Regions from separate parts of the Alteromonas gilva genome, predicted to be linked through region 3. Evidence: predicted binding sites of a transcription regulator. Region 3 holds the regulator's gene; each other region holds the start of a gene.
The links. The regulator MetJ, encoded in region 3, represses methionine synthesis genes. The targets are predictions, from matches to a motif close to TAGACGTCTAGACGTCTA.
Positions count from the first base shown of each region.

Region 1: the regulator MetJ is predicted to act here: its motif matches at 2,673-2,690, upstream of serA (phosphoglycerate dehydrogenase).
Region 2: the regulator MetJ is predicted to act here: its motif matches at 797-814, upstream of metA (homoserine O-acetyltransferase MetA).
Region 4: the regulator MetJ is predicted to act here: its motif matches at 1,421-1,438, upstream of metK (methionine adenosyltransferase).

Region 1 is NZ_JAQQXP010000001.1:1,217,710-1,225,352, forward strand. It holds gene OIK42_RS05420 (sodium:solute symporter family protein) at 1-64, shown strand, start outside; gene OIK42_RS05425 (MBL fold metallo-hydrolase) at 193-1,200, shown strand; gene serA (phosphoglycerate dehydrogenase) at 1,415-2,644, opposite strand; gene rpiA (ribose-5-phosphate isomerase RpiA) at 2,816-3,469, opposite strand; gene OIK42_RS05440 (5-formyltetrahydrofolate cyclo-ligase) at 3,575-4,192, opposite strand; gene OIK42_RS05445 (nucleoside hydrolase) at 4,237-5,181, opposite strand; gene OIK42_RS05450 (ribokinase) at 5,228-6,124, opposite strand; RNA gene ssrS (6S RNA) at 6,145-6,326, opposite strand; gene OIK42_RS05460 (UPF0149 family protein) at 6,578-7,138, shown strand; gene pepP (Xaa-Pro aminopeptidase) at 7,218-7,643, shown strand, end outside.
Region 2 is NZ_JAQQXP010000001.1:1,602,867-1,610,509, forward strand. It holds gene OIK42_RS07045 (sugar phosphate isomerase/epimerase family protein) at 1-529, opposite strand, end outside; gene metA (homoserine O-acetyltransferase MetA) at 876-1,814, shown strand; gene OIK42_RS07055 (homocysteine S-methyltransferase family protein) at 1,818-2,873, shown strand; gene metH (methionine synthase) at 2,883-5,507, shown strand; gene OIK42_RS07065 (DUF938 domain-containing protein) at 5,538-6,134, shown strand; gene OIK42_RS07070 (M13 family metallopeptidase) at 6,241-7,643, opposite strand, start outside.
Region 3 is NZ_JAQQXP010000003.1:95,378-103,020, forward strand. It holds gene metF (methylenetetrahydrofolate reductase) at 1-797, opposite strand, end outside; gene metJ (met regulon transcriptional regulator MetJ) at 952-1,290, shown strand; gene OIK42_RS16805 (pyridoxal phosphate-dependent aminotransferase) at 1,434-2,603, opposite strand; gene OIK42_RS16810 (sulfite exporter TauE/SafE family protein) at 2,636-3,457, opposite strand; gene OIK42_RS16815 (TonB-dependent receptor plug domain-containing protein) at 3,631-6,201, opposite strand; gene OIK42_RS16820 (LysR family transcriptional regulator) at 6,694-7,643, shown strand, end outside.
Region 4 is NZ_JAQQXP010000001.1:1,088,068-1,095,710, reverse strand. It holds gene epd (erythrose-4-phosphate dehydrogenase) at 1-919, opposite strand, end outside; gene metK (methionine adenosyltransferase) at 1,605-2,753, shown strand; gene OIK42_RS04860 (CYTH domain-containing protein) at 2,803-3,306, opposite strand; gene OIK42_RS04855 (hypothetical protein) at 3,679-4,191, shown strand; gene OIK42_RS04850 (aspartate/glutamate racemase family protein) at 4,192-4,884, opposite strand; gene OIK42_RS04845 (3'-5' exonuclease) at 4,920-5,444, opposite strand; gene OIK42_RS04840 (queuosine precursor transporter) at 5,753-6,481, shown strand; gene OIK42_RS04835 (aminotransferase class V-fold PLP-dependent enzyme) at 6,606-7,643, opposite strand, start outside.

The DNA.
Region 1 (7,643 bases), on a different contig from region 3:
GGCCATTGCTCTGGTGACATCGGTGTATCTGAAAAAGCACTGGTGGAATAAATTAGCCGATTAATCGCCGGGTACATAAAAAACAATCAGTAGCGCTGCCACTATAGGTTTATCATACCGTTCAACGGCATTTTTGACCGGCCTTGGTTAAACGTTAGAATGTGCCAATACTTTTTTTATTAAGGTAATAACATGCCTGTTACCAATCGTTTATCCGGCGTTTTCGCCGGCGTCCTGCTGTTTGGCTGCACCGCTAGCGCGAGTGACTTTGACGTTGTACCGCTGGGCGTTCAGGGCGGCTTAAACGAAGCCAACCTATCCAGTTACCTGGTGTCTGTGGCAGCTAAAAATCAGTTTTTGGCGCTGGATGCTGGCACCCTGAGTAGCGGTATAGACAGCGCCTTTGCACGTAATGCGTTTGCCGAAGTTGCATGGCAAAGCGGCTCCCCTTACAGCGCCAAAGGGCAATTGCTGCGGGATCACATTAAAGGTTACGCCATTTCTCACGCGCACGTTGATCATATTGCCGGCCTTGCTATTAACGCCACTGACGATGCTAAAAAACCGTTGTATGGCTTCTCTGATACCCTCAACAAGCTTCGCGACCACCTGTTTAACTGGCAGTTGTGGCCCAATTTTGCTGATCAGGGGGCAGAATTTGCGTTGGCAAAATATCGCTATCAGCCGTTGTCTGCTGGTACACCCGTAAACTTAGATGAGCTGGGTATGCGCCTGACCGCTTATCCGCTGAGTCATTCCGGGAGCTCATTGTCGGCGGCGTTTTTACTACAACACAACAATGCTGCATTGTTGTATCTGGGTGATACCGGCCCTGACAGTATCGAAAAAGGCCAGCAACTTTATGCCGTATGGCAGCAGGTGGCGCCACTGGTTAAACAAAACCAGTTAAAAGCACTGTTTATTGAAAGCTCATACCCCAACAGCCGGCCAGACGATAAACTATATGGTCACCTGACACCACGTTATGTGCTGCAAGAACTGACCGTGCTTGCCAGTTTGGTTAATCCGGAGCATCCGGACATCGCACTAAAGGGCCTTAAAGTGGTGATTACCCATATTAAACCCTCCTACCTTAAGAGCGAAAATAGCCAGACTATCATTCAGCGCGAACTCACCCGTGCAAACAATCTGGGGGTTGAGTTTGTGTTTGCGCAGCAAGGTGAGCTTTTACACTTTTAAGCGGGGCTGGTTTTACCAGGAAAACAGGGCATTGGGATAATAGAACGAAGCGAAATACACACCGTGCCCCGCTAAGCGTTTAAGCTTAGCCAGAACGACGGTGTGGATAGGAAACCGGCGAGGGCGCTATCTATCCGGTATTGGCCTACCCGGTATTAGCTTACCGGGTGTCAGTTTACCGGGAATTGGCTCGCCGTTAGTTTCTGCGCCAGAATCAATGCAGGACGCGGGTTTTAATGGTGCCGCTGATTTGCATGAGTTCAGACAGGGCTTCATCAGCTTTGTCGGCTTCGACATCAATCACCACATAACCAATTTCGGCGTTGGTTTGCAGGTACTGCGCTTCAATGTTGATGCCTTTTTGAGCAAACGCCTGGTTGATTTGAGTTAATACGCCCGGACGGTTTTCGTGAATATGCAGTAACCGTGAACGTTTTACGTTTTCAGGTAACGACACCTCAGGGAAATTAACCGCCGACAATGTTGAGCCGTTGTCGCTGTATTTCGCCAGCTTACCCGCTACTTCAATACCGATATTTTGCTGCGCTTCCTGCGTACTGCCGCCTACGTGTGGCGTTAATATCACATTGTCGAATTTACGCAGTGGCGACTCAAACTCTTCGTTGTTTGATTTTGGCTCAACCGGGAATACATCGATAGCGGCGCCGCCAATGTGACCCGATTCTAACGCGTCGGCCAGCGCGTCAATATCAACAACGGTTCCCCGTGAGGCATTAATTAAGATACTGCCGGGCTTCATTTGAGCAAGTTCGGCTTTACCAATAAGATCCTTGGTTTGCACGGTTTCAGGCACGTGTAAGGAGACAACGTCAGACATGGCTAAGAGTTCGTTAAGGGTCTTAACCTGTTCAGAATTACCCAGCACCAGTTTATCTTCGATGTCGAAGAACCGCACTTTCATACCCAGGTGCTCTGCCAGTATCGACAATTGCGTACCAATGTGGCCATAGCCAACGATACCCAGTGTTTTGCCACGCGCCTCATATGAACCTTCCGCGCTTTTATCCCAGCCACCACGATGCGCTTGCGCATTTTTTTGCGGGATCCGGCGTAACAATAAAATTAACTGACCCAGCACCAGTTCAGCCACTGAACGGGTATTTGAGAAGGGCGCATTGAATACCGGAATACCACGGGCCTGAGTGGCTTTTAAATCTACCTGATTGGTGCCTATACAAAAGCAACCCACAGCCACCAGTTTACTGGCTGCTTCAACCACTTTCTCACTGATATGAGTACGCGAACGCAGACCAACAAAATGCACGTCTTTAATTTTTTCAATTAATTCATCTTCGGGCAGCGAGGTTTTTAAATACTCGATATTGGTATAACCGTTCGACTGCAGGGTTTCCAAGGCGCTTTGGTGTACACCTTCCAGCAGTAAGATTTTGATTTTATCTTTAGATAATGAAAATTTGCTCATTGCATCGCTTCTCAGTCAGGGAGTTAAAGAGACATCTGGACGTCTATATGGGTAAAATACCATAAAGCTGACAGAAGGTGAAAGCGCTTTATGGCATTTCTGCCGCTTTGCGAGGCCAAGGCTGATACCATTTTGTTATATAACCTTGCCATCAGGATTAATGTGGGGTAATTACCGTGTCGCTACGCCACCTTCTGTTGCTACCAGCACAACATCGGCACCCCGGATACCAAAAATACCGTTGGTTACCACGCCGGGAATATTATTAATGGCTTTTTCCATTGCGACCGGATCTAAGATTTCCAGGTTATGTACATCCAGAATCACATTGCCGTTATCGGTGACCACACCCTGGCGGTACTCAGGATCGCCGCCAAGTTTAACCAGCTCACGGGCAACATAAGAGCGCGCCATGGGAATTACCTCTACCGGTAAAGGAAATTTACCTAATACGCCAACTTCTTTGCTGTCATCAACAATACACACAAAGGTTTTAGCCACCGCAGAGACGATTTTCTCCTGCGTGAGCGCAGCGCCACCGCCTTTGATCATGTGTTTGTGCTCAGTGACTTCATCGGCACCATCAACATACACAGACAGGCTATCTACATCGTTGAGTTCAAATACTTCGATACCGAGGGCTTTAAGACGTTCAGTTGAAGCCACTGAACTGGATACGGCACCGGCAATCTGATGCTTAATATCTGCCAGGGCATCAATAAAATGATTTACCGTTGAGCCCGTGCCTACGCCAATGATGGTGTCGGGTTCTACATATTTTACTGCAGCGCGGCCAACCGCCTGCTTCTTGGCATTTTGATCCATGCGTTTATTCGCTATCCGCTGATAAAAGAGGCCGTATTTTAGCCGATATACGGCCAGATAAACAGCATTTCACACATAAGGATTGGTCGGCCTGTGGCCTTAAGATCAAATGTTTAGTGACAAGGTAATAATTTGGCCGGGCGTCACGATACAATCCAGAGGAATGTCCCAGCTTTGCACAGGCAACGTATCAACCTGCTGGCAGTCATGGGCTATTCCCACCAATAGCGGACGCCTTTTAAGACGATACACATGGGCTAAGGTGCGGTCGTAAAACCCTCCGCCCATGCCCAGGCGGTTACCCCTGGCATCAAAACCGACTAACGGCATTAACAACATGTCATGTTCGTGCAGTAACCGGATCTGGGTCGAGTTTAATTCAGGCTCGTGAATACCAAACCGGTTGGCTGTCATTGGGGTAGTGGGTGTGTAGTTTTGAAACAATAAATGCTTGCCGGTAAAGGGGTGCAATAATGGCAGCGATACCGCTATTGTCTGCTGGTGACACGCCGCCAGGGTAGGGCCCAGCATTATTTCACCATCATTTGCTAAATATCCCGCAACACGGCGGGTTTGGCTGGTAAACATGGTGAACAATTGTTGGCACACCGCCGTTGCTGCGTGCTGTTGGGCCGTGTCGCTAAGCGCGCGACGACGCTCGCGGAGGGCTTTGCGCAATTGCTGACGGCTGGTTAGAGCAGATCGAGGAGCGTTAATGGTCATGCCTGGCACCATTGGCCTGCCAGCAATCTGGCAGGCCAGAGTCGTTAAAGGGCGTAGGTATCGATAAACAGTTGGAACAGTTCGTCGTGCTTCACGCCAGTAGCAGCCTGCACAAAGGGGGCTTCGGTCCAGAGTGGGCTGGCTGTGGTACCCGGCGGCGCAACAATGGTCTGACCGCGATTTAAGTCGTCGGTGGAAATGCGAATATTGCCGCGGGTAAACTCAAAGAGTTCCGGCGCCACCAGTTGCGCTAATGGGAACGCATCGTGAAAGAAACACACTTTTTCGTCGCGGTTTTGTGAGTAGAAGTCGATATAAAACTGTGACGCCTGCTGCACAAATCCGCCCAGGGTGGGGTTCTTTGCAGCGAGGATGTTAACAAACTCAGGATCCGTTGGCGCAAATAAGGTGACATCCAGGCCAAACATTTTTACTTCCCAGTCGGCTGAAAACACAATATCGGCGGCGTGCGCGTCATTCCAGATATTGGCTTCGGCAACCGGGGTAACATTACCCGGAACAAAGGCTGCGCCACCCATAATACTGATACCTTTTACCAGCTTGGGCAGGTCAGGCTCCAGTCGCAGTGCCATAGCAATATTGCCCAGCGGGCCAATGGCAACCAGGGTAATTTCGCCCGGATGCTGTCGGGCCTTATCGACAATAAATTGCGCTGAGTCACGCGAGTCCAGCTCGCGGGTAGAAGGCGGATAATTGATATTGCCAAAGCCATCATCGCCATGCACAAAGTGCGCGTATTCCGACTCCGGACCCACCCATGGCATCGCCACCCCTTTGGTAACCGGAATATCCTGACGCCCGGCAACATCACACAGGGTTAAGGCATTACGGGCAGCCATAGCAACCGGAATGTTGCCATAAACAGTGGTCAGACCCAACACTTCGATGTCTGGGTGCTGAAACGCAAAAAAGATAGCCATGGCGTCGTCGATGCCGGGATCCGTGTCTAAAATAATCTTATGTGTCATTGTTTTCTCTTTTCTATTCTTTAGCTGTCGTCAGTGTCGGGTTCAGCTATTTAGTATATTTTGCCAAAAACCGGTCAACGTCTTTCACAGCCGGAATAGACTGCGCAGCGCCCATGCGGGTGACCGATATTGCTGATGCCGCACAGCCGCGCTTTAACGCCTGACGTGCATCGGCATGCTGGCTGTATGCAGCTAAAAAATAGCCTATAAAGGTATCGCCGGCGGCAGTGGTGTCAACTGCGTCCACAATAAAGGCGTCAACCTGAATGGTTTCATTGTTCTTAAGCATGATGACACCGGCTTTGCCCAGCGTAATAATGACTTCGGCATGTGACCACTTGGTTTTAAAGTGGGCAATAATAGCATCGAGTTCGTGTTCGCCGCTTAGCTCAGCGGCTTCAACCTCGTTAACCACCAATAAATCGATACATTCATGGGGCAGTGATTTAACCGACTCGCTCATGGGCGCCGGATTAAATGCCACACGGAGTTTTTTTTCTTTGGCCAGTTGCAACATCTCTGCTAAGCCACTGGTTTCGTTTTGGGTAAGTACCCAGTCGCTCGGCCGGGTTTTATCCAGCGCATGGAGAATATCTTTACTGCCAATTTCCTGATTAGCACCACCAAATAACACAATGGCATTTTCGCCGGAGGGGATAACCTGAATAATAGCGTGGCCAGAGGGGCTTTCTACACACTGTAAAAACTGACAGTCGATACCGTGTTTAATGAGTGTTTGTTTAAAGGCGCTGTCGGACTGGTTGATTTTGCCAACGTGTTTGACGTCGGCGCCAGCGGCTGCCAGGGCAATTGACTGATTGGCCCCTTTACCACCAAGTAGTTGCTGATAATCCTGTGAGGCGATGGTTTCGCCCGGGTTAACAAAGTGATCTACCTGATAGACGTGGTCAATGTTTACCGAACCGAAGTTTATTATTGCCATTGATGATTCCGTGGAAAATGGCGCCTCCCGAAGTGCCGTTGTCTATTGTTCGCCCTAGAACCGAAAAGTTCAGGGCGGAAGTATCTTTGTCACCGTAGGCTTCTCGATACATGCCGAGCTTGCACAATAGTGACACGTCAACCTCCTAGGTAAAAAGCATCGGCCAGGGACATGAATAGACTGGCGAACACTCCAGGAGACATTGTTATGTGCGATTTGCAAAGGATTCAGTTTACCCCCTCTGCGCCGCTATGCAAGTAACAGAATTACTTGCGAACCCTGATCATAGTAGAATCAAACGCTAACCGCTACCTAACAATTGGTATATGATATTCAAGTGGTCACTTTGCGTACCAAAGTCGGCTTGTTTTTGTACACCCCCCTATAACTTTGGCATTGGGCAGGTGCATTTGATAGCATTGGGCAAAACATCTACGGAAACCCCACGTGAATATGACCACCGATTTCGACACTTTAACTCAATGCCTCACCGACAATGAAATGGTTGTCGATGGCGCTGAAATTCATGGCATGATGTGCGGTATGTTGTGTGGCGGAATGGCTCTTAGCGAGCAGCATTGGATGGTTGTGTTGCAGGACACCATGAACCAGGGCGAGCCGCTTGCTGAGCCTGTGGTCAAACAACTACAAACGCTGTTTAACCAAACCTGTCAACAGCTGGTCGATGGCCAGTATGGTTTGCAACTTATCCTGCCGGACGATTCGCAGCCCATCAATGACCGTGGCCTGGGCCTCATCAACTGGGTGCAGGGATTTATGGCCGGTTTTGGTTTATACCAGCAAAAACTCAGTAATTGCTCCGATGAAGTTCGCGAAGCGCTGGAGGATTTCTCCGATATCGCCCGCATGGAAGAACCCATGACCGACGATGAAGAGTCTGAACAGGCACTGCTCGAAGTGATGGAGTACGTGCGCATTTCGGCCTTACTGTGCTTTAATGAACTTGGCCAGTCTTTGCTGGAAGATCAGCAGGACTCACCGTCGGTTCACTAGTGAATTGAAGGGGCCACCCTCCAGGTTATCAACGCTTATCCGGTAAACAGGCGCCAGCCAATCAGTTTGTGGAATCACTATGCTCAACGCCAAACAGTATCGCCAGCGGCAAACCCGTCTACTTCGTCGTATGCCGCCAAACAGCATAATGTTAGTACCCGCGGCGCAGCTTGTGACGCGCAGCCGCGACACAGAATATGTATTTCGCCAACACAGTGACTTTTGGTATTTAACCGGCTTTAATGAGCCAGAGGCGTGGTTGTTATTGTCGAACCACGAACGCTACGGTGGTGATTACCGGGTCATGGTGTGTTTAGCCAAAGATCCGCACACGGAGATATGGCAGGGGCGTCGCCTTGGACCGGAGCAGGCGGCAGAAACCTTTAAACTCGACGAAGCTTACCCCACCGATGCGCTGAGCGAGCTGTTACCCGAATGGCTGGATGGCCACGAGGCACTTTATTTTGCGCAGGGCGAGTGTGACTTTGCTGATGAAGTGGTGTTT
Region 2 (7,643 bases), on a different contig from region 3:
ACTCAAAACCGTGGTTGTGATAAGCAAAGCCTAACCCCGCGTCGCTAACCTGTTTGCCTATTTTATTTAGCAGTTGCGGCAGGCGTTTGAATGTGGCGATGTTTCTTTGCGCCGGATCTGTCCAGGGCCATGTAATATAATCTGACCCTATGGTTTTTGCCCCCTCAATACAGCGGTCTACAAATTCGGTGAGTTGTTTATCAGATTTTTCAAGGTAGGGAGCAAAGCCGTAGTGCCCGCTGGTGACACTTAGCTCAAGATCATCCAGCAGCGACTTAAAGGCCGGTGCCGGCATATTGTAAAAGGTGCCGGCGGTTGGATCGAAACCATAAAGTTCAAAGTGCTGATAGCCCATTTTTTTGAGAGCCAGCAAAGTGCCTTCCGGATCGTTGTTCATATCATCCCTGACACTATAGAGTTGATAGCCAAGTTTAAATCCGGCGTTGGGTGATAACGCCAATGCGGGTGTCGATAACATCGCACAAAACGCAGCTGTGCCAGAACAAAACAGAAAATCACGACGATCCATGTATGCGCCTTTAATGTAAATATAATGTTGCAAATTAGCACTCTAACTCGTCTTGTACAATAAAGGTGTTTATACGCCCCGTTAGTTTGAATGGCATTCGACCTGGCAAGGCTGGGGGGAGGGGCATATTCTACGACCCCTCAAATCTTTTAAGCTATCCTCCCACGGTCACTCAGTGCAGCGTTTTGATAAAACTTTTTTTACGACGCTGTCTACAATTAGCAGTGTTACCCGCACAACATGTTGGCTCAACATAAATAAAACGTTTAGACGTCTAGACGTAAAGATGTTGACTTTGGCGTTACATCAGCGACAATAGCTTCATCAGTGTTTAACCGGAGTTATTATGCCTATCAGGATCCCAGAGAATTTACCTGCACAAAGCGTGCTGTTGGGTGAAAACATCTTTACGATGGAAGATCAGCGCGCCGCCAGTCAGGAAATCAGGCCGCTGCAAGTAGGTATTCTTAACCTGATGCCGAACAAAATAGAAACCGAAGTTCAGCTGCTTCGGTTGCTCTCCAATACACCGCTGCAAATTAATGTAGACTTGATCCGGATTGACAATCAGGCGCCTAAACACACCCCCCAATCCCATATGGACGCTTTTTATCACGAATTCAGCGAGATAAAAGATAAACGTTATGATGGTTTAATTGTCACCGGTGCGCCGCTGGCGCTGCTCGATTACGAGGATGTCAATTACTGGGATACCATGAAAACCATCCTGGAATGGGCCAATCGTAATGTGCAGTCAACTCTGTATTTGTGTTGGGCTGCCCATGCCGCGATGTACCATTTTCATGGTATTCAGCGTCAGTTGCGTAAGAACAAATTGTCAGGGGTGTACAAGCACCGTGTCAATGATACGCATAACGAACTGCTGCGTGGCTTCGATTCGGAATTCTTTGCGCCACATTCGCGATATGGCTACATCAGCCCTGCCGACTACAACAGCATTCCCGATTTAAATGTGATTGCCGAATCAGACGAGGCAGGGGCGTACGTGGTGGCATCAGACGATAAACGTATGGTGTTTATTACCGGTCATCCGGAGTACGATCCGGAGACTCTCAACGACGAATACCATCGCGACCTTAATGCCGGAATGGAACCAGCTATTCCAGCTAATTATTATCCGGATAACGACCCGTCACTACCACCCGTGGTAAGATGGCGCGCCCATGGCAGTTTGTTATTTACCAACTGGATAAACTATTACGTTTACCAGACTACGCCATACGATTTAAATCAGCTGGTAGAAAAAGACCAGCGCAAGAGGTAGCACGTGAGCAGGTACACAGATAAAGATATTCTCGATATTGCCGCACAGCGTATTTTATTGCTCGATGGTGCCATGGGTACCATGATCCAGCTTCATAAGCTCAGCGAAGAAGCCTACCGTGGGGAGCAGTTTAAAGACTGGCACTGTGACATTAAGGGCAACAATGACTTGTTGTCGATTACGCAGCCAGAGCTGATTTACGATATTCACTGCCAGTACCTGGCGGCGGGCGCCGATATTATAGAAACCAATACGTTTAATGCGACGACCATTTCTATGGCCGATTATGATATGCAGGCCCACTCCCGCGACATTAACATTGCGGCAGCAAAACTGGCCCGCCGGGCGGCTGATGAATTCACCGCCAAAAATCCGCAAAAGCCGCGTTTTGTGGCCGGGGTCATTGGCCCGACAAGTCGTACCGCCTCGATTTCGCCCGATGTCAACGATCCGGGTAAACGTAACGTCACCTTTGATGTGCTGGTAGCGGCCTATACCGAGTCATGTGAAGCGCTTATTGAGGGCGGGGCCGATATCATTATGATTGAAACCATCTTTGATACCCTCAATGCCAAAGCCGCGTCCTTTGCCGTAGAGGTGGCGTTTGAAAAGCAAAACGTGAAGCTGCCGGTAATGATTTCCGGCACCATTACCGATGCCTCTGGTCGTACCTTGTCGGGTCAAACCGCCGAGGCGTTTTACTATTCCATGCGCCACATTAAACCGGTTTCCTTTGGTTTAAATTGCGCGCTGGGCCCCGATTTATTGCGCCAGTACGTTGAAGAAATCAGCAACGTTTCAGAGTGTTTGGTATCGGCGCACCCGAATGCCGGGTTGCCTAACGAGTTTGGTGAGTACGATATGGAAGGACCAGAAATGGCCGAACATATCGAAGAATGGGCCGCGTCGGGGCTGGTAAATATTGTCGGAGGGTGTTGTGGCAGCACGCCTGAGCACATTGCCGAACTGGCCAGGGCGGTTGAGGGCAAAGCCCCCCGTAAGGTGACTAAACTTGAGCCCAGGATGCGTCTTGCCGGCTTAGAACCCTTCGTGCATTGAGGTACTAGCGTGTCAGCAGAATTTTCCAGTTTTATTAATATCGGTGAACGCACGAATGTCACCGGTTCGGCGATGTTTAAACGCCTGATCTTAGAAGGTGATTACGAAACCGCACTCGACGTTGCCCGTCAGCAGGTGGAGAACGGCGCCCAGATTATCGATATCAACATGGACGAAGCCATGTTGGACTCGGTGCAGGCTATGCAAACCTTTTTAAACCTGATTGCGTCCGAGCCTGATATCAGCCGCGTGCCGATCATGATTGACTCCTCTAAGTGGGAGGTTATCGAAGCCGGTCTTAAATGTGTGCAGGGCAAATCCATTGTCAATTCAATCAGCCTCAAAGAGGGCGAAGCATCGTTCCTTCGTCAGGCGCGTCTGATAAAACGCTACGGCGCCGCGACTGTGGTGATGGCGTTTGATGAAAAAGGCCAGGCTGATACCAAAGCGCGTAAAATCGAAATATGCCAACGCAGTTACAAACTGCTGACGGAAGAGGTCGACTTTGCCCCCGAAGACATTATTTTTGACCCCAACATCTTCGCCGTAGCGACCGGCATCGAAGAGCATGACAACTACGCGGTAGACTTTATTGAAGCTACCCGGGTTATTCGTGAAACCTGCCCGCATGTGCATGTGTCAGGCGGCTTGTCGAACATTTCGTTTTCGTTCCGCGGTAACAACCCGGTCCGCGAAGCTATGCACTCGGTGTTCTTATATCACGCCATTCGGGCGGGGCTGGACATGGCCATTGTGAATGCCGGTCAGCTTGAAGTGTACGATGAAATTCCCCTTGAACTGCGCGAAGCCGTTGAAGATGTCATTTTAAACCGCCACAGCGGCGCTACCGACAAACTGCTCGAACTGGCGCCTAAGTATCAGGGCGACGGCAAAGCGGTAGTCAAAGAAGATCTCGCCTGGCGTGAGTTACCGGTTAACAAGCGCCTGGAGCACGCACTCGTCAAGGGCATTACCGATTTTATCGAAGAAGATACCGAAGCCGCCCGAGCCGCCGCTGACAAGCCTTTACACGTTATTGAAGGGCCGTTGATGGACGGCATGAACGTGGTCGGTGACTTATTTGGCGAAGGCAAGATGTTCTTGCCTCAGGTGGTAAAGTCGGCCCGGGTGATGAAAAAAGCGGTTGCTTACCTGCAGCCTTATATCGAAGCCGAAAAGTCCGAAGGCACCAAAAGCAACGGTAAAATATTGCTCGCCACGGTAAAAGGTGACGTCCACGATATCGGCAAAAACATTGTTGGTGTGGTGCTGCAGTGCAATAATTTTGAAGTCATCGACATGGGCGTAATGGTGCCCTGTGCGGCCATATTGCAAAAAGCCAAAGAAGAAGACGTCGACATGATTGGCCTGTCAGGGTTAATCACGCCGTCGCTTGATGAAATGGTACATGTCGCCAAAGAAATGCAGCGCCTTGAGTATGACTTACCGCTGTTGATTGGCGGCGCTACCACCTCTAAAGCCCATACCGCAGTGAAGATTGAACAAAACTACCATGCGCCGGTGGCCTATGTGCCTAATGCCAGTCGTGCGGTGGGAGTGTGCCAAAAGCTGCTCAATACCGAGTCGAGAGCCATATACGCCAAAGAGCTCAGCAAAGAGTATGACATTGTGCGCGAACAGCATGCCCGCAAAAAGCCGCGCTCCAAGGCCATTCCGTTGCAACAGGCCCGCGACAATGCCTTTGAACCAGACTTTACCGTGCTGCCCACCACGCCAAATAAACTGGGCGTCACCCCGGTGAGTGTGGATCTTGAAGTGTTGCGTCATTACATCGACTGGACACCGTTTTTCCTCACCTGGTCACTGGCTGGCAAGTACCCGCGAATTTTAACCGACGAGGTGGTCGGCGAGCAGGCGCGTTCGTTGTTTGATGATGCCAACACCATGCTCGATAACGTTATTGCCGATGGTAGCTTAACGGCCAAGGGCGTGTTCGGGCTGTTTCCGGCTAATCGTCAGGAAGATGACGTGGTAATTTATACCGATGAAAGCCGCACCGAAGTGCTGGGTGTTGCTCACCATTTACGCCAGCAAACGCACAAGCCTAAAGGGGCGAATTATTGTTTAAGTGATTTTGTTGCGGCGACCGGCTCGGGCATTAAAGATTACGTGGGCGCCTTTGCGGTGACAGCCGGTATCGGCGAAGATGAGTTGGCTAAAAAGTTTGAAGCCGATGGTGATGATTACAACGCCATTATGGTGAAAGCTGTGGCGGATCGCTTAGCCGAGGCCTTTGCCGAATACCTGCATGAACAGGTGCGTAAGCATTATTGGGGCTACGCTGCCGACGAAGCGCTGGATAACGATGCGCTCATTCGCGAAAAATATCAGGGGATCCGCCCGGCGCCAGGCTATGCCGCGTGCCCGGAGCACACCGAAAAGCAGCTTATCTGGGATCTGCTCGACGCTGAGCAACACACCAGCATGAAACTCACCGAAAGCTATGCCATGTGGCCCGGCGCGGCGGTTTCTGGCTGGTACTTTGCCCACCCGGACGCCCGCTATTTTGCGGTGGCCAAAATCCAAAGCGATCAGGTGGAAGACTATGCCAGGCGCAAAAGCTGGGACATGGAAACCGCCGTGCGCTGGTTAGCGCCCAATTTAAACGACTAATTTAAGTGGTAACGTTAATGATTAAGTGCAATGGATAAACCCTTCAGTCAGGCCTGTGAAAACAACAAAGGGCCTATTTTAGCGGTGCTTAAAGATTATTTTGCAGAGGCTTCCAGCGTACTGGAAATTGGCAGCGGTACAGGCCAGCATGCGGTGTATTTTGCGCAGGCTTTGCCCCATCTCAGCTGGCAAACCAGCGATGTGCCAGCCCATCACGGCGGTATCCGTCAGTGGCTGGCCGACGCAGCATTAGCTAATCTTAAAGCGCCCATCACACTTAAAATTGGCGAGCAAGCCATCCCTCAAACGGGCTTTGATGCAATCTATTCAGCCAATACGGCGCACATTATGTTTGCCGATGAGGTGGCGCTGATGATGCGCCAAATTGCTCAAACCTTGCCGCCCGGCGGGGTGTTTTGCCAGTACGGCCCGTTTATTCATAACGGGCAGTTTTCCAGCGCCAGCAACGAAGCCTTTCATCACAGCCTGCTTATTCGCGGGCTGGATGGTTATAAACATATTGAGCAGCTTGTTGAATGGGCCGGAGCACAACTGCAACTCACGGAAATTCGTGACATGCCGGCCAATAATTTGTGTTTGGTATGGCGTAAATCGTCACCCTGTTAAATAACTATTGTAGCGCGCCGGCGGTGATAACAAGCGTAACGCGCAAGTACAAAAAAGGCAGCCATTGGCTGCCTTTTGTTTTAGTGATACCGAATAGCCGCGGTGACTACCAGATTCTCACGCGCTCTTCCGGTGCCAGGTAAAGCTCATCACCTGGTTGTACGTTGAAGGCTTCGTACCAGGCATCGTGGTTACGCGGTGCCAGCGCGCGGAAGCGGCCCGGTGAATGGGTACCGGCGCGAAGCTGATTAAGCATGCTTTGCTCGGTGCGCTTTTCTTTCCATACCTGTGCCCAAGCCAGGAAGAAGCGCTGATCGCCGGTTAAGCCGTCGATTATCGGGGCTTCTTTACCATTCAGGCTCAGTTTGTAAGCGTGGTACGCCATCGCTAAACCACCCACGTCACCAATGTTTTCCCCCAGGCTGTTACGGCCGTTAACGAAGTTGCCTTCGATAGGCTCATAAGCGCTGTACTGGGCTGCCAGCATATCGGCTTTTTGTTCAAACGCGGCGCGATCCTCATCACTCCACCAGTTTTGCTGAATACCCATGGCGTCCGATTTAGAGCCCTGATCGTCAAAGCCGTGGCCCATTTCATGGCCGATGACTGCGCCAATCGCACCGTAGTTAACCGCCGGATCGGCATTAGGATCGAAAAACGGCGGTTGTAAAATCGCAGCCGGAAACACAATCTCGTTGAACGATGAATTGTAATAAGCGTTAACCTGTTGTGGCGTCATGCCCCAGCGCTGACGATCAGTGGGTTTCAGCTCATCTTCAATCTGTTTGTTGCGGAAGAACTTATCGATGTTGCGCACGTTGCCAATTAAGTCTGAATCGCTGATTTCAAGCCCTTCATAGGAAATCCACTCATCCGGATAACCAATTTTTGGGTTAAAGGCAGCCAGTTTGGCTTTGGCGTTAACTTTGGTTTCCTCGCCCATCCAGTCGAGATTGTCGATACGCTCGCCCAATGCGGCGCGCAGGTTTTCAACCAGCTCCGCCATTTGTGTTTTGGAGCTTTCCGGGAAGAAGCGGTTAACGTAAGTTTTACCAATGGCAAAGCCGAGCGACGTGGTACCTGACATGGCGCTCAGGGCCCGTTTCCAGCGTGGACGCGGCTCTTGCTGACCATTTAAGGTTTTACCATAAAAGTCGAAGTTAGCCAGATAAATATCATCTGACAACATCGATGCATTGTTGGTAATCGTGTGGTAGGAAAGGTAGGTTTTCCATGCATCCAGTGGCGTGTCGTTGATAATTTCAATCACGTCCTGTACCGGCTCGGGTTGCGAAATGTTTAATTCAGGCGCTTTAAAACCCTGGGCATCTAACCATACATCCCAATCAAAGTTTGCGTAGGTGTCTGATAACTTACTGCGCGCGATCTGATTTAAGGTTAGGTCACGGTCACGGCGTTTTTCCCGTGGCCACTGAATTTCGGCGATTTTCGTTTCCAGTGCCAAAATGGTTTCGGCTTTTTGCTGGGGGTTCTCTTCACCGGCAAATT
Region 3 (7,643 bases):
TCTTTGGCGAGTACCTTGACCATTTCCATGGCGATATTGGCACCCAGTAAATTACGCGTGGTCTGGTCATCGGCATCGAGCCCTTCGTACAGTTTATGCAACCAGCCAGGCACATGAACGTTGGTAAAACCGGCGAATTTTACCAGGGTCTGGTAGTTCGTTACCGGTAGAATGCCCGGTACGATGTCCAGATCAATGCCAGCGGCGGCGGCACGGTCGCGAAAACGCAAATAAACGCTGGTATCAAAAAAGAACTGTGTGATGGCTTCGCTGGCGCCAGCTTCAGCTTTTCGCTTGAGGTTTAGCAGGTCAAATTGAGCGTTAGGCGCTTCGGGGTGTTTTTCCGGATAGGCGGCAACGGAGATGTCGAAGTCTTCAACCTCTTTGAGCAAGGCGACTAAGTCGGAGGCGTACATATCGGTCTTGTTGACCCCCGGCGGTAAATCACCGCGTAGCGCTACTATGCGGCGAATTCCTGAGTCCCAGTAGTCACGGGCGATTTGCTTTAACTCCGTGGCGCTGGCATCGACACAGGTTAAATGGGGCACTGCCGCCACACCTGTTTGCTGCTGAATACGTTTCACCACGTCGTGAGTCCGATCGCGCTCGCCACTGTTGGCCCCGTAGGTGACCGACATATAAGCAGGCTTTAAAGGCGCCAGGCGTTCCACTGACTTCCAAAGGGTTTTTTCCATGTTTTCGTTACCCGGCGGAAAAAACTCAAAAGACACGTCAATGTCGCGTAATTCTGATAACGATTGATTAAGGGCATCGATTCCCTGCGCGTAAGACACCATGGTATATTCTCAGTTAGCTCAAACGGACGTTTAGACGTCTAAACTAAATAATATATGTCTAGACGTCAAGCAGTTTACACTGCTCAATTGACCTTTTCTGTGGTTTGTTTAGAATTTCTTATAACAATAATGATAGTAAAGCTGGGAATAAAGCATGGCAGAGTGGGACGGAAAGTATATTTACCCGTACGCGGAGCACGGTAAAAAAAGTGAACAGGTTAAAAAAGTCACTGTTTCAATTCCGATCAACGTATTAAAAGTGTTAACCGACGAGAGAACCCGGCGGCAAATTAATAACTTGCGTCACGCCACAAATTCCGAGCTGTTGTGTGAGGCTTTTGTGCATGCCTTTACCGGTCAGCCCTTGCCTGATGATGAGGACTTGCGTAAAGATAATCCAAACCGCATACCGGCTGAAGCACGCCGAATTATGCAGGCGATGGGTATCGATGTGGATCTCAAGGAAAATGAACTGGATAAAGACGCCGACTAAACACGTCTTTGTTCAATAATAAAAAGGCCGCTTTATAGCGGCCTTTTAAGTTTCTGTCGAAAGGTGCGGCCCAGGGACCGGTATTATCAAACCCGGGCTGGTTACCAATGAGGTGGTAATGCGCCTTGGTTTGCTATTTAAAGTTATGCTTTGAGTTTATACATCTCTTCTAATGCTTTTGGCATTGCTGCCGCATATTTCTTAACGTCTTCAATTCGACCAGTACTGACACGTGACCATTGATAATACGTACGGTACTGTCCGCGAATTAACACATCCTGTTGCTCCATTGCCTGGCGGAATGCGTTGGCGTCACCGTCATCACCTAAATTAACAAACACAAAGTTTGTGGTGGATGGCAAAGCAGTCAGGCCATTGGCTTTTACTGCATCAAGGATAATCTCACGGCCTTCTTTGACTTTTTGACGTGAGAAGTCTTTAAACGCTTCATCATTGTAGCTGGCGATGGCCGCGGCTAAGCCTGCCTGGTTAATTGAATATCCACCCAGGCCAAACTTATTGATGAACTCCATATTCTCTTCACTGCCCAGCATGTAACCAACACGCATACCTGCCAGACCGTAAATTTTTGAGAATGTCCGCGCAACAATGATGTTGTGACCTTCATTAATTAACGGAATCATGGAATGCTTAGGGCCATCTTCGATAAGTTCGTTGTAGGCCTCGTCAACTAATACCATGGTTTTCTTCGATGCTTTAATGCAGAACTCACGCAGCTTCTTCGGGTCAAGCAACTTACCGGTTGGATTGTTAGGGTTACACACGTGTACCATGGCAATGTCATCATCGATGGCGGCGTACAGTGCGTCGAGGTCAATATCCAGCTCCGCGGTATTCGGTACGCGAACAATTTCCGGACCGCCCTGACTAATGGGTGCCTTAGAGGTGGTATCCCAGAATAAATCCGGGCCAAGGATTTTACCTTTACTGGTTGCCGCAAAGGCCGCAAAAGCCAGGATCAGGCTTGAACCTGCAGTGATAGAGACATTTTCGGGCTTCAAACCATTTGATTCAGCCAGCATATCACGTAAATACATGCCTGCGCGGTAGGCATAGTAAGCACCGCCCGAGCGGCTTGCCTCAGCAATGGCTTTCAATGCCAGGTCGCTCGGACCATACGGGTTTTCATTGGCGTTCAGCTTTGCTACCCCAGGCGTTGGGCCATACATAATTTGCGGTGACTTCATAGGCTGGGCGGCCAAGCCTGCAGGGGTAATAATACCCGTTGCGCCAGCGGCTGATGCTGCGAGTGAGCCTCCTAAGAAAAGTCGTCTTGATGGATTATAAGTCATTGAGTGTTCCTCTTATTGGAGTATGTGACCGACTATAATGCTTTACTAAACATGGCTACGGACACGATCACCAGGTAAACGCCAAACAAGCGTTTAAGCATTTTTTCGCTAAAACTGTGGGCCATCGATGCGCCTATTGGGGCAGTCATGATGGAACCGATACTAATCGCTATTAAAGCGGGCAGGTTGATGTAACCTACGGTACCAAACGGCATGGTGGCCGGGCTGGCATTGGTCATGAACAAAAAGCCAATGGCGCCAGGTAAGCCTATTAAGAAGCCGACGCCCGCTGCGGTGGCTACCGCTTGCTGAATAGAGCGTTGGCACATGACCATGGTTATGACCATTGGCGTACCGCCACCGATACCCAGCAGGGCTGAAAAGCCGCCGATCACAAATGCCAGCGCGGCTTTGCCAACCCCTGTTGGCATGCTGAAGGTCACCCCTGGGCGAACCACAAAGTCCGGGAACAGGAAGTAGACTGAGTACAACAATACACCGGCAGCAAAGACGATGGTGAGTCCGCCGCTACTGGTATGGTTGGCAATTGCTAAGCCACCTAACACACCCAGCACGATCCAAATAAGCCAGGATTTCAGAATGACAAAGTCAACTGCGCCGCGTTTTTTGTGCGCCAATACTGAGCGTGCACTGGAAATTACGATAGATGCCAAAGAGGTACCTATTGCAACCTTTACCAGTTCGTCAGAGGCAGGGGTAAAAAAAGGAAAGACCGCGAGTAGGGCTGGTACAACAACAAAACCTCCGCCATTACCAAAAAGGCCGGAAGTAATGCCGGCGACAGCGCCCGCTACACACAACGTGAGGACGAACCAGACGAGTTCAATCTCCATAACAACAGTGCTCCACTTGAGTTCAACAATTATAGGTTATTTATTATTATTATAAGGTAGAAATTATAATGTTTTGGGCGGATTGTCGCGTTCATAGCGATGAGTTACCTGAATAAGTCGACCAGCCATTTGGCTGGTCGACGACAGGTTAATTAACTGCGTTGAAGTGCAGTTTAGAAAGAAGCATTAAGCTTCATGTAGTAGAAACCACCTTGCCAGTCAACGATAGAATCAGAGCGGTAGATACGCCCACAACAGGTTTCGCCGATTTCACCTGGATCAGGATAGTTGTCGAACAGGTTGCGTACACCGGCAGATAATGACAACGTATCTGTCAGGAAGTAAGTACCTTCCAGGTCGAACATAAACTCAGGCTCAAAGATCTGAATAGCTGAAACTGTGCTGCCACCTTCAGAGTTTGAATAACCACCAAAGTAGTTCATGCGGGCAGTGAATGACATGTCTTCATAAGCGTGTTTAACAGACAAAACACCACGTGTTTCCGGTAAACCATTGAGGAAGTCATAAACGGCTTCGTTGTTGAAATACACCTGTGGGTCAGAGTTAAATTTCTGCGTACCATAGTTCATCGAACCTGTGATAGTGGTATCACCAGCTTCAGACTCAAAGTTATAGGTAGCAACAATATCAACACCCTGCGTTACTGTATCGAAGGCATTCTGGAAGTAGAATACACCACCGATGGTGTTGGCACCCTGAACACCTGCAGCATCAAGCGCTAAGTAACGCTGGTAAGCGTCATAACCAGCGGCATCCGGGTCGGTGACTTCGGTAGATGACACATCAAGCGTTGAAATCGCATTTACGCGGTCTTCAAGTAAAATACGGTAGAAATCCACAGTTAATGTGAAATCACCGATGTCAGCAGTCGCACCAAGCGTAAAGTTAGTTGATTTCTCTGGCTTAAGTTCTGAAGCACCCAATGCCTGAGCAACTACACTGCCCGCCGGGAACAAACCGGTTGCAACCGGGAAACCATTGGGCAAACGGGTTGATACGTTAGTGGTACCTTGCTGACCAGGAGTAGGCGCGCGGAAACCTGTACCGAATGAAGAACGTACTGCAATTTCATCGGTAACCTGGAAAATACCGGCAATCTTGTAAACAACTTCTGAACCAAAGTCAGAGTAATCTTCATAACGGATAGCCGCCTGGGCAAACAATTTATCTGTGATGTCACCCGAAATGTCACCGTATACAGCGAATGAATCGCGTTCATAGGTGCCAATGTAATCAGCTGAATAACCAGGGAAACCGTTTGAGCCTACACCTACAGCGGTATAAACCGGATCGTTTGGATCGCTACAATCCAAACCGTTAGAGACTGCGGTAGCAACAGCTTCTGCTGAGGCGGTGCCGTCACAGAATCCCCATGGATCGGGTGACGAGTATGGACCTACCCGGTAAGAGTCCGGGTCACCTGCTGAAATCTCGTAAGATTCTTCCATGTAGCTGGCACCAAAGGCCAACACATAAGCGGCCATGTCGTAGGTAAAGTCAGCCTGGAATTGTAATTCGTCGTTGGCTAGATCGCCCGGCTTAAACGAGGTGGGTGAGTCCGGTCCCATTGACGGGTTGATGGTGTTTTTCAGGGTATAAGAAATTTCGTTATAACCGTAACGACCACTGATGTCATAGCCCAAACTTCCGGTCATGCCTTTCAGGCCGCCCACAAAAGAGTAATCGGTGATATCACCAAAGAAACGCGGGGTAAAACCACCTGGGAATTTTTCTAATGGTGTATAAATTGTGCCATCAGGTTCACGCAGATCTTCAATAGTACCGTTACCTGGATAACGGTAGAAGAACGAACCGTCACCTTCACTTTCTGAGTAGTTAGCAAAGGCATACAATTCCATATCATTGCTAATCGCGTAACCACCATTTACAAATACTTTGGCACCGCTGTAATTAGGTTGACCCCAGGGTTGTACCTGCGATGAACCGTGCACTGTGCGTCCTTGCTCTTCTGCGGCGGCGATATATTCAGGTGACTGTTCGTCAACACAGAACCAGCTTTCACAGTACTGCTCACCACGGTAAGTAGCTTTGGAGTCGGTCACCTCAGCAGAGATACTCAGGAAGCCATCATCACCCAGCGAGAAGCCTTTGTTACCGCTAATGGTATATTGCTCACCGTCGCCTTCGAAGTAACGACCAGTGTCCAGTGACAATGAGCCGCCTTCGGCATTGCGTTTAAGCTGGAAGTTCATTACCCCGGCAATCGCATCTGAACCATACTGAGCGGCGGCACCATCACGCAGAACTTCGACGCTGCCAAGAGCGGCGGCAGGAATGGTTGCCAGGTCAGGACCCTGGGTACCGGAGCCACCAATTTCAACTAATGAGGCGCGGTGACGACGTTTGCCGTTTACAAGCACGAGGGTTTTATCCGTTGGCAGACCACGTAATTGCGCCGGACGAATAAAGGTACCACCATCAGAAATTGGCTGACGAGCGATGGTGTAAGATGGAACGAGCGTCATCATAATGTCATTCATATCTGAAGAAGCGACACCATTAATATCTTCGGCGCTGAGTACATCAACCGGAACTGGTGAACTCGTTACAGAGCGAGGTGCACCACGGGCTCCCACAACGGCGATTTTCTCAACGTCTTCTTCCGCGGCTTCTTCTGCCATTACATTGGTAGCAACGGTCATCGATAGCGAATAACCGGCAAGACCTGCCAGTATTGCTGCATTTAATTTTTTGAGTTTCATCATGTGTTCCCTAAATTGTCATATCGCTATGATCTTTTTAAGTGCAACTACGAATGGACGTGAGAAGACGCCTCTGGCTAAAAGTGCCCCAAATTGGTTCGTAATAGCACCAAATTTAAACATTATTTGGACTTAATGAGCGCGTCAGACTTTACTGACAACACTACAGAGACTAAGAAAAGTGCAGCTATTTCCGGAAGAAAAAAGAATATTGAGGGCTATAAGTAAAATATAGAGCTATCATTATTATTCATATTAAACAATGACTTAATCCTCATTTGCTGCAATAAAATATTTTATAAAATATATGCAGATAACAACCTGTTAACACTTGGGTATTAAAACCTGACCATTTGGTGGCATGTAACTTGCTGAATTCGAAGTAGAAATCATTTAATTTCGAAATAATGAATGATTTGTTACAAGCCATTGATTTGCTGTGTTATTCAAAACAGTCGGCAAGTCGCTATCAATCAGTTGAGTAATGCGTAAATGAATTCAAAACAGCTTCAGTATTTTCTTGTGACAGTACAAAAAGGAAGTATTGCCGCTGCAGCGCGTGAGCTTGATATTGCTCAGCCTGCGATCAGTCAGCAACTGGCAAACCTCGAAAGAGAAATGAGCTGTGCATTGTTTGATCGAAGCTTTAAAGGCGTTAGTCTCACCGCGGCAGGAAAGATGTTCGAAAAGCATGCGAAAAAGCTCATCGATGATATTAATGTGGCCAAAATGGAATTGCAGCAGCTGGCGTCTAATCAGCAGGGGACGGTAAGGGTTGGTATGTTGCCGTCAATTGGTAATGTATTATCCATGTCGCTGATTGCTCAGGTCTCACAATGGCATCCACAATTAAAACTGGAGATCAGCACTGGCCCTTCGTACGCGGTAAAAGAATGGTTGCAAAGCAACCAGGTTGATATCGCCCTCACTTATGAGCAGGAGATCGAAGCGGGTTTTATGTCGCTTTATCCGCTGATCGAAGAATACATGTATCTGGTGGTCGGCGTTAATGATGCGTCTGCGTATTATCAGCTGTTAAAACATCGGGAAACCATTTGTTTCTGGGAATTAAGTGAGTTTGAACTATTAACGCCAGGACCTAAAGATGCACTGGGACGGCTCATTGACCAGTACGAGCACGATACTGGTGTTGGGTTAAAGCATGATAAAGCCTATTCAGGTCAGCTTATGACCGGGCTGCGCCAGGTAATCCAAGGCGAAGGACTGATGATATTACCCTCAGCCGCCATGTACCACCTTGAGGAAAGTAAGGTGGTGCAGTCGATTAAAATTATTCAGCCTGAAATGAAGCGTAAGGTATTGGCTGCCACTAACAGTAATTTCGCAATGACGGATGCCATTGTGAAAATGCTCGCGATTATTCAGGAAGTTACTTCCAAAGAACAGCAAGTGGGTCATTGGCGCGGCAACCTTGTAGGTCA
Region 4 (7,643 bases), on a different contig from region 3:
GACGGTGGCTCACTCTGGTCTGTGTACCATCTACAATACACGAATGCGGATCGTGGTTAAAATCTACCGACACCAAGGGCTCTTCGGTATAGTCGAGTACACCGGCAAGTCGCCCGGTACGAGCACTACTGAGGGCTTGATTTACCTGCTCTATGGTCACTTGCGTTGCCAGGGTAACGCTCAAATCCATGGCGCTAACGTTAATGGTCGGTACGCGCACCGCGATAGCTTCGAACTTACCGGCAAATTTCGGCAATATACGCTCAATACCGCGCGCTAAACGCGTATCGACCGGTATAATTGACTGGCTTGCTGCACGGGTACGACGTAAATCCGGATGGTACGCGTCGATCACCTGCTGATCGTGCATTGAGGAATGAATGGTGGTAATCGTGCCGCTCTCAACACCAAAGGCTTCATCGAGCACCTGAATTACCGGCACAATACAGTTGGTAGTACATGAACCGTTCGACACCACGGTGTGCTCCGGCAACAGTGTATCTTCGTTGCAGCCATAAATAATGGTGTTGTCCATATCCGGCGCACCCGGCTGCGAAAACAGGACTTTTTTAGCGCCAGAGGCAATATGCGCCAGACCACTTTCTTTGTCAGAATACTGTCCGGTGCATTCCAGTACAATATCCACCGCAAGATCAGCCCAGGGCAACCCGGTAATCGTGTCCTGGTGGCATAACTGAATCACATCACCTGCCACGGTGAGTTTATCGTCATTCAGCTCCACATGACAGGCAAACCGACCATGGGAGGTATCGTATTTGAGCAGGTGCGCCATGCCTTCTGGCTCCGCCAGTTCATTAATAGCGACAACCTGTATAAATTGATTGCGGCCACTTTCATACAATGCCCGCAGTACATTCCGGCCTATACGACCAAAGCCATTAATGGCGATTCTTACCATATTTTTTTAGCCTTCAGAGCGCCATGTTCCTTTGGTTCCAGCGCTACCTCTACTGCTGCTTCAACAGTAATGTTGCAATGCCTGAAACATATCACCGGCAAGCGCCGGCCCGCTAAAAATAATTACACTTACTTTTTCGTCACAACAACCGACATTTTATACTCGCTTTTCTTGATCGCGCTATCGCAGCACTTACACCCGCTCAGCGGCCTGCTTTATCCACTAAGCTAAATACGCTGCCCTTCAGTTATTCCTGCTACAGTTAAGTCCGCAGTACCAACTTACGACGGCCAGTTACGCTTTATCAGGCTCAGAGCCATATTGTTACCTACCGGCCAGTGCAGTTCAATGTGTTTTCGATTTCCCGGGTGCATTTTAGCGTTACCAGGCAAACTCAAGGTTCTGCAGGGCTAAATCGAGGGATAAAATGGTATTGCGCACGCGCAATGTCGCGATCTGCAAGCGCCATTTTGCCGGTTACTGTCAAGATAACGTAACAAATAGACTTTTAGACGTCCAGAAGTAAAGACTGGTATTTATCATTTTGCTTGCTACAATAGTGTTCATAATGTTGATTGCAATATCACGACCAGCAAAACCATATAGGTGATTTTACAGTATATGCTTAGCAAGCTGGGTTTGTAACAACACCCCAATTAAGACATTTTATTTATACGGAGCATGTATGGCAGCCCATTTATTTACGTCTGAGTCAGTTTCTGAAGGACACCCGGACAAAATAGCCGACCAGATTTCCGATGCTGTGCTCGATGCAATTTTACAGCAAGATCCCAAAGCACGTGTTGCCTGCGAAACGTACGTTAAAACTGGCATGGTGCTGGTTGGCGGCGAAATTACCACGTCGGCCTGGGTAGATATCGAAGAGCTTACCCGCCAAACGGTTAAAGACATCGGTTATACCCATTCCGATATGGGCTTTGATGCCGAATCCTGTGCCGTGTTGAATGCCATTGGTAAACAGTCACCAGACATTAATCAAGGTGTGGACCGCTCCCGCCCGGAAGAGCAAGGCGCTGGCGATCAGGGCTTAATGTTTGGCTACGCAACCGATGAAACTGACGTACTTATGCCTGCTCCCATTACGTACTCACATCGCTTAGTGCAGCGTCAGGCTGAGTTACGTAAATCCGGTAAGCTTGACTGGTTACGTCCGGACGCCAAAAGTCAGGTAACTTTCATTTATGAAGATAACAAACCTGTAGGTATTGATGCGGTAGTGCTCTCTACCCAGCATTGCGACTCAGTATCAACAAGCACGGTGCGCGAAGCGGTTATGGAAGAAGTGATCAAACCGGTATTGCCGGCTGAGTGGATCACAGCGGCTACCAAGTTTCACATTAACCCGACCGGTCGCTTTGTTATAGGTGGGCCAATGGGTGACTGCGGCCTGACCGGGCGTAAAATCATCGTTGATACCTATGGCGGTATGGCTCGTCATGGTGGCGGTGCCTTCTCTGGCAAGGATCCATCTAAAGTTGACCGCTCTGCTGCCTATGCCGGACGCTATGTGGCAAAGAATATCGTTGCAGCGGGCTTAGCCAAGCGCTGTGAAATTCAGGTGTCATACGCCATTGGTGTGGCAGAGCCCACCTCAATCAGTATTGATACCTTCGGTACCAGCAAGCTGGATGAAGCAACACTGGTGGCGCTGGTGAAAGCACACTTTGATCTGCGTCCTTACGGCTTAATCAAAATGCTGGATCTTGAACGACCTATCTATCAGGCCACCGCAGCCTATGGTCACTTCGGGCGTGAACAGTTCCCGTGGGAATCTACCGACAAAGCCGAAGCACTTCGCGCTGCCATTGGCTAAGCATCCATGGCTGAGGTTATTGGTGCGCGCTGCGTACCGATAATCTCATTTAAACCATACTCATACTCGCCTTTGCAAACGTATCTGGCATGCCAAGCCTGGCAAGCTGCTCGTTTTGATATTCGCGTCGATGGGTGACTTCAAAATCGGTAAAATCCGGCGCTAAAAACCGTCGACAGTCGACCTCGCTGTCAAACTCGACCGCGGCTAACATGAGCCCTTCGAGATGTTGTCTGAACACATCCACGCTCAGCTTGTAACCAAGACGCTCAATTCGATAACGTGATTTCTCGATCCTCATATGCTGCGTTAGCGGCCACAGATCGTTGAACTGTTCATCGGAAAGAGAAATTTCGGCCTCCGTTACTTTCAGCCGTTTGCCTTGCCTGATGGTCATCGTGTACTGACCGCCGTAGTCACTGATGTGCACCTGACGTTCATTGTGCACAGTCAGATACCCTTCCCTTACACACACTGATCTTTTTTTTCTAAGCAGCCCTTCAGGTAAGTAAGTAATAACAAACTTCCTTTCATTTAGCCGTTGGTCTCGCATTAGCTGTTCCTCAATTGGCGTATCCTGCGCCGCGTCGTTAATGTCCTTGTTGCCTGAGTCCTGAAAAGCAGTTAATACGTTAAATTATCATTATTAAGTTGCGTTGAAAGTATTTAGCTTATTGTTATAAAACAGACTCGATGAACTACTGTTACTTGGCAACAACCTGGCTACACAGCATTGAGAGTCGAGTCTTAAATTTAGTTGAGTATTCGCCACAATGCTAAAAAATAAATAACAAAGTGCACATTTTTTAACCGCCACACTTGTATAGCGATTGAGAAAAGCTATAGTTTATATAAAGGGCGGGTAACCGAACCTGACATTATAAGTCACTGTATAAGCCACTATTCTCGACGGAACACCATACAAATGAAAGAGCCTAAACTTTGCTCGTTAATCGTTAGTCTGGTTGCGGGTCTACTGTACTCATTATCGGTAAGTGCGGCGTCTTCGCTGGCAAACAGACCGTTGCTGATCAGCCCGGTAGGTAATGACGACCACTTTATTGCGTATCAGAGTAAACGATTACCCAAATGGAACTTTAGTCTGCAGGTAAATCGTTCTTATGCTGCCCGCTTTGGCAACCTTACCCCTTCGGTGCCTATCGTCGTATCTGGCGTCAGAGCTTACAGTCTATCAGCCCATCGCGCCTTACCGTTAAATGCACCGCATTGGATTTATGCGACTATTCGGTCAACCCAATACACGACTTCACCTCAAACCCAGGCAATGCCATTGTTAGGCGAGCATGATAGGGCCGCCAGTGTGGGGTGGCAGTTTGGTGAGTTGCAAGGATTTGGCATGGCAGTGGGGTATGAATACCGTGACATCGGCGAAGAAGATGTTAATTCGTTAGTGATGGGCGTTCACTATTACTTTTAATTAATCTGCAAGCATAAAGTCTACCGCCGCGTTGGCGTGCAATTGGGTTGTATCGAGCAGCGGCAACTCAACATCCCCGGCTCCTAAAAGCAAACCGATTTCTGTACACCCCAGAATAACCGCCTGCGCACCTTCTCTGGCAAGGCGACTAACGATAGTCTGGAACTGCTGCCTGGAGTCGGGGTTAATATAACCAACGCATAACTCCTGATAGATAACATCGTGCACCCGTTGACGGTCTTGCTCATCGGGCGTCATCACGGTTAAGCCGGCGGCGTGTAAATGCTGACGCAAAAATGGCGCTTCCATGGTAAAACGGGTGCCGAGCAGCCCAACCGTCTCCACCTCTTGTTGCTGGCAGGCGGCAGCGATAGCATCGCCGATGTGCAGTAAGGGGATACGCACCACCGTTGAAACTTCATCAGCCACATAATGCATCGTATTGGTGCAAATAATCAGACCGTCAGCACCTGCTTGCGCTAACTTACCCCCGATTTGTGCTAACTTCTGGCCCAGCGCAGCCCAGTCACCAGCATGTTGCAAGCGCGCGATTTCAGCAAAATCGACGCTATACAAAATAAGCGGCGCACTGTGCAGACCGCCCTTTCTGCGTTTAATTTCGTTATTGATGTGCTGATAATATAACGTGGTAGATTCCCAGCTCATGCCACCTATCAACCCTAGTGTTTTCATTGTCGGTGTTCCTGAATGCAGACACTTAGCGCCATTCAGCCGTTGCCCACCGCCAGTTGCGAGCGAGTAGGCGGGGCTAATGGCCGGGTTTGCACAAACGTTTGCTGAATAATTTCGGCATCGGTACTGGCGCGGTGTCGCTTGCCGTTAAACCGTGCCACTATTCGGCTTTTAACCGCCAGCCAGTGTTCCATTTGATATTCGTTCAACACATACTCTAAGGCACGAACGTTAAAGGTCATCTCAATGCCTGAGGCCGCAAAAAGCTTAATAAGCCATGGGTGGTCAACCACCCACCCATCGGAATAAACGGTTGAATTAGCTAAAAAATCATTTAACTTTAAGCAAACTTCATGGCCATCAGAACCGAATTCATGTAAGTGCTCACGGGTAATTCCATGCAGTGCTTCAGCCTTGTCATCCCAATGTGTCCAATGCTCAAACGGCTTGATGAGTCGGCAAAACCGTGCGCCGTCGCTGCGAATGACACCCACTTCGATAGGGTAACCATGCGAACCAAACCCGCTGGCTTCAACATCGATAATTGTTGGTATTTGCATACTGTTTACTTTGTTAATCACTACCTTAAACCTAGTTTGTTATATATCAGATGCAAATTTGTTCCCAGATGACGCTGGTTATTGTTCTGTTACATTTTCAACACTAACCAATTTAAACAATTACTATGCCACAACAGTATCAACAGGATCGATTGCTGACTTTGCCATCTGCATACGCCTTCCTGTTGATTGTATTGCCTTCGACGAGGCTGTATCTGCTATTTCTACTATAGTTTAGACGCCGCTATTTGCCAGTATTCGCGCGCTATGCCACACTGCTTGTCCGTACTCCTCAGAACCTCAATACTATGACATCGTCACTCAACCGGGTTACCGACACCACCACCCGACATTTTCGCTTTTTTGATTTCATGTTAGCTGCGACCTGTATATTGATTGTTTGTTCAAATATTATTGGCGCTGGTAAAGTTGCAGAAGTTGCCGGATTCACCTTTGGTGCCGGCGTGATATTTTTTCCGCTCTCTTACGTACTCGGTGACGTTCTCACCGAAGTGTATGGCTATCAGCGTGCCCGCAGAGCTATTTGGGCCGGTTTTTTTGCCGCAGCCTTTGCGGCATTTATGGCCTGGTTTATTACCGCAATGCCACCCGCCGCCGGCTGGAATCAGGATGTGGGTGGTATTAGCCGTCAGGAAAGTTTCGCCATGAACTTCGGCCAAGCACCGCGTATTGTACTGGCCTCGGTACTGGCCATTTGGCTGGGCGAGTTCACCAACGCCTTTGTCATGGCCCGCATGAAAGTGCGAAGCCAGGGAAAAGCGTTGTATCAGCGTACCATTGGATCCACCATCGTGGGCCAGGCGGTAGACTCAGTGGTGTTTTACCCTGTGGCATTCTGGGGCATCTGGAGTACCGAGTTGATTGTTACCGTCGCGCTTACCAACTATGGCTTAAAAGTACTCTGGGAAGTTGTTTTAACACCGGTTACTTATAAAGTAATTGCCGTCCTCAAAAAGGCCGAAGGCGTTGACGTGTACGACGAGCACACTAACTTTACGCCTTTCTCTTTAAAATAATGTCAGGCTTGCCTGATTTGAGAAAAACACGCCAGCGAGTGGGGGCTGGCGTTTAACCGATAAGCTATCGCCTTACCCAGCGCTTAACATAACCAAAACAAGCCGTTTAATACGGATTGTTACATCATCCTAACTGCGCCAGCGCGTTGCTCAACTGACGAATTTCGGTGGGCGTTGTAAACACCTGAGGCGTTACCCGTATGCAGCTACCACTGGCCAAATCGTGTCGGCCAACCGTAAACACGCCAAATTCTTCTTCCAGGCGCCGCTGCAACGTATTTACCTGCTCACGCTGGGACTGACCGGCTAACCGAAAGGATCCCATGCCACTGGCTGATGCCGAGTCGGTAGCCCCGAGAACCTCGATATGGGCCATTTTTCGGGCAGGTTCAACCCATAACTCCCGCAAATAGCGCAGTCTCGCCATTTTGGCAGCCGGCCCTACCTGCTGGTGAAATTTAAGCGCATGAGGAACAGTTAGAAAGGCCGCAAAATTAGCGGTGGCCATATGAATACGCGCACTTACCTTACTGTTATCGGGGTCGGACTCCCCCGGATAGGGTGCCACTTTCTCAAGGGTACCGCGACGCATATACAACGCCCCCACCCCGAGAGGCGCACCAATCCATTTATGTACGTTAAATACGGCCCAGTCGACACCGAGTTCAGGCAGAGTAAAATCAATTAATCCCCAGGACTGGGCGCAGTCGCAAATAACGTCGACACCATGCTGTTTGGCAATCGCCGCAATTTGCTTTACCGGCAGTATTAACCCGTGTTGATTAGACACATGGGTAAGGATCATTAACTTAAGATTGGGCGCACCCGTTATGGCGTTTTTGTAGGCGTCGATTAACTGCTGCTGATTAGCTTGCGCGGGTAACTCAAGCGCTATGCCATTGAGGTCTTTTTGCTCACAGATAGCAGCCATGGTGCGTTTGAATGCCGGATAATCAATATCAGCCCACAACACACTGTCGCCCGGGCTGAGTCCCTGGTATTGAAACAATAAGTTATGCATAGCCTCAGTGGCATTGCGGGTAAGGGCTATTTCATCGGCTGCAACCTTAAGGGCGTCGGCAATGCTGGTAACGGCTTCCTGAGCATCTGCATACCAGTCTTTACGGGCATAATAAGAGAGCTGCTGATTTACCATTTCGGT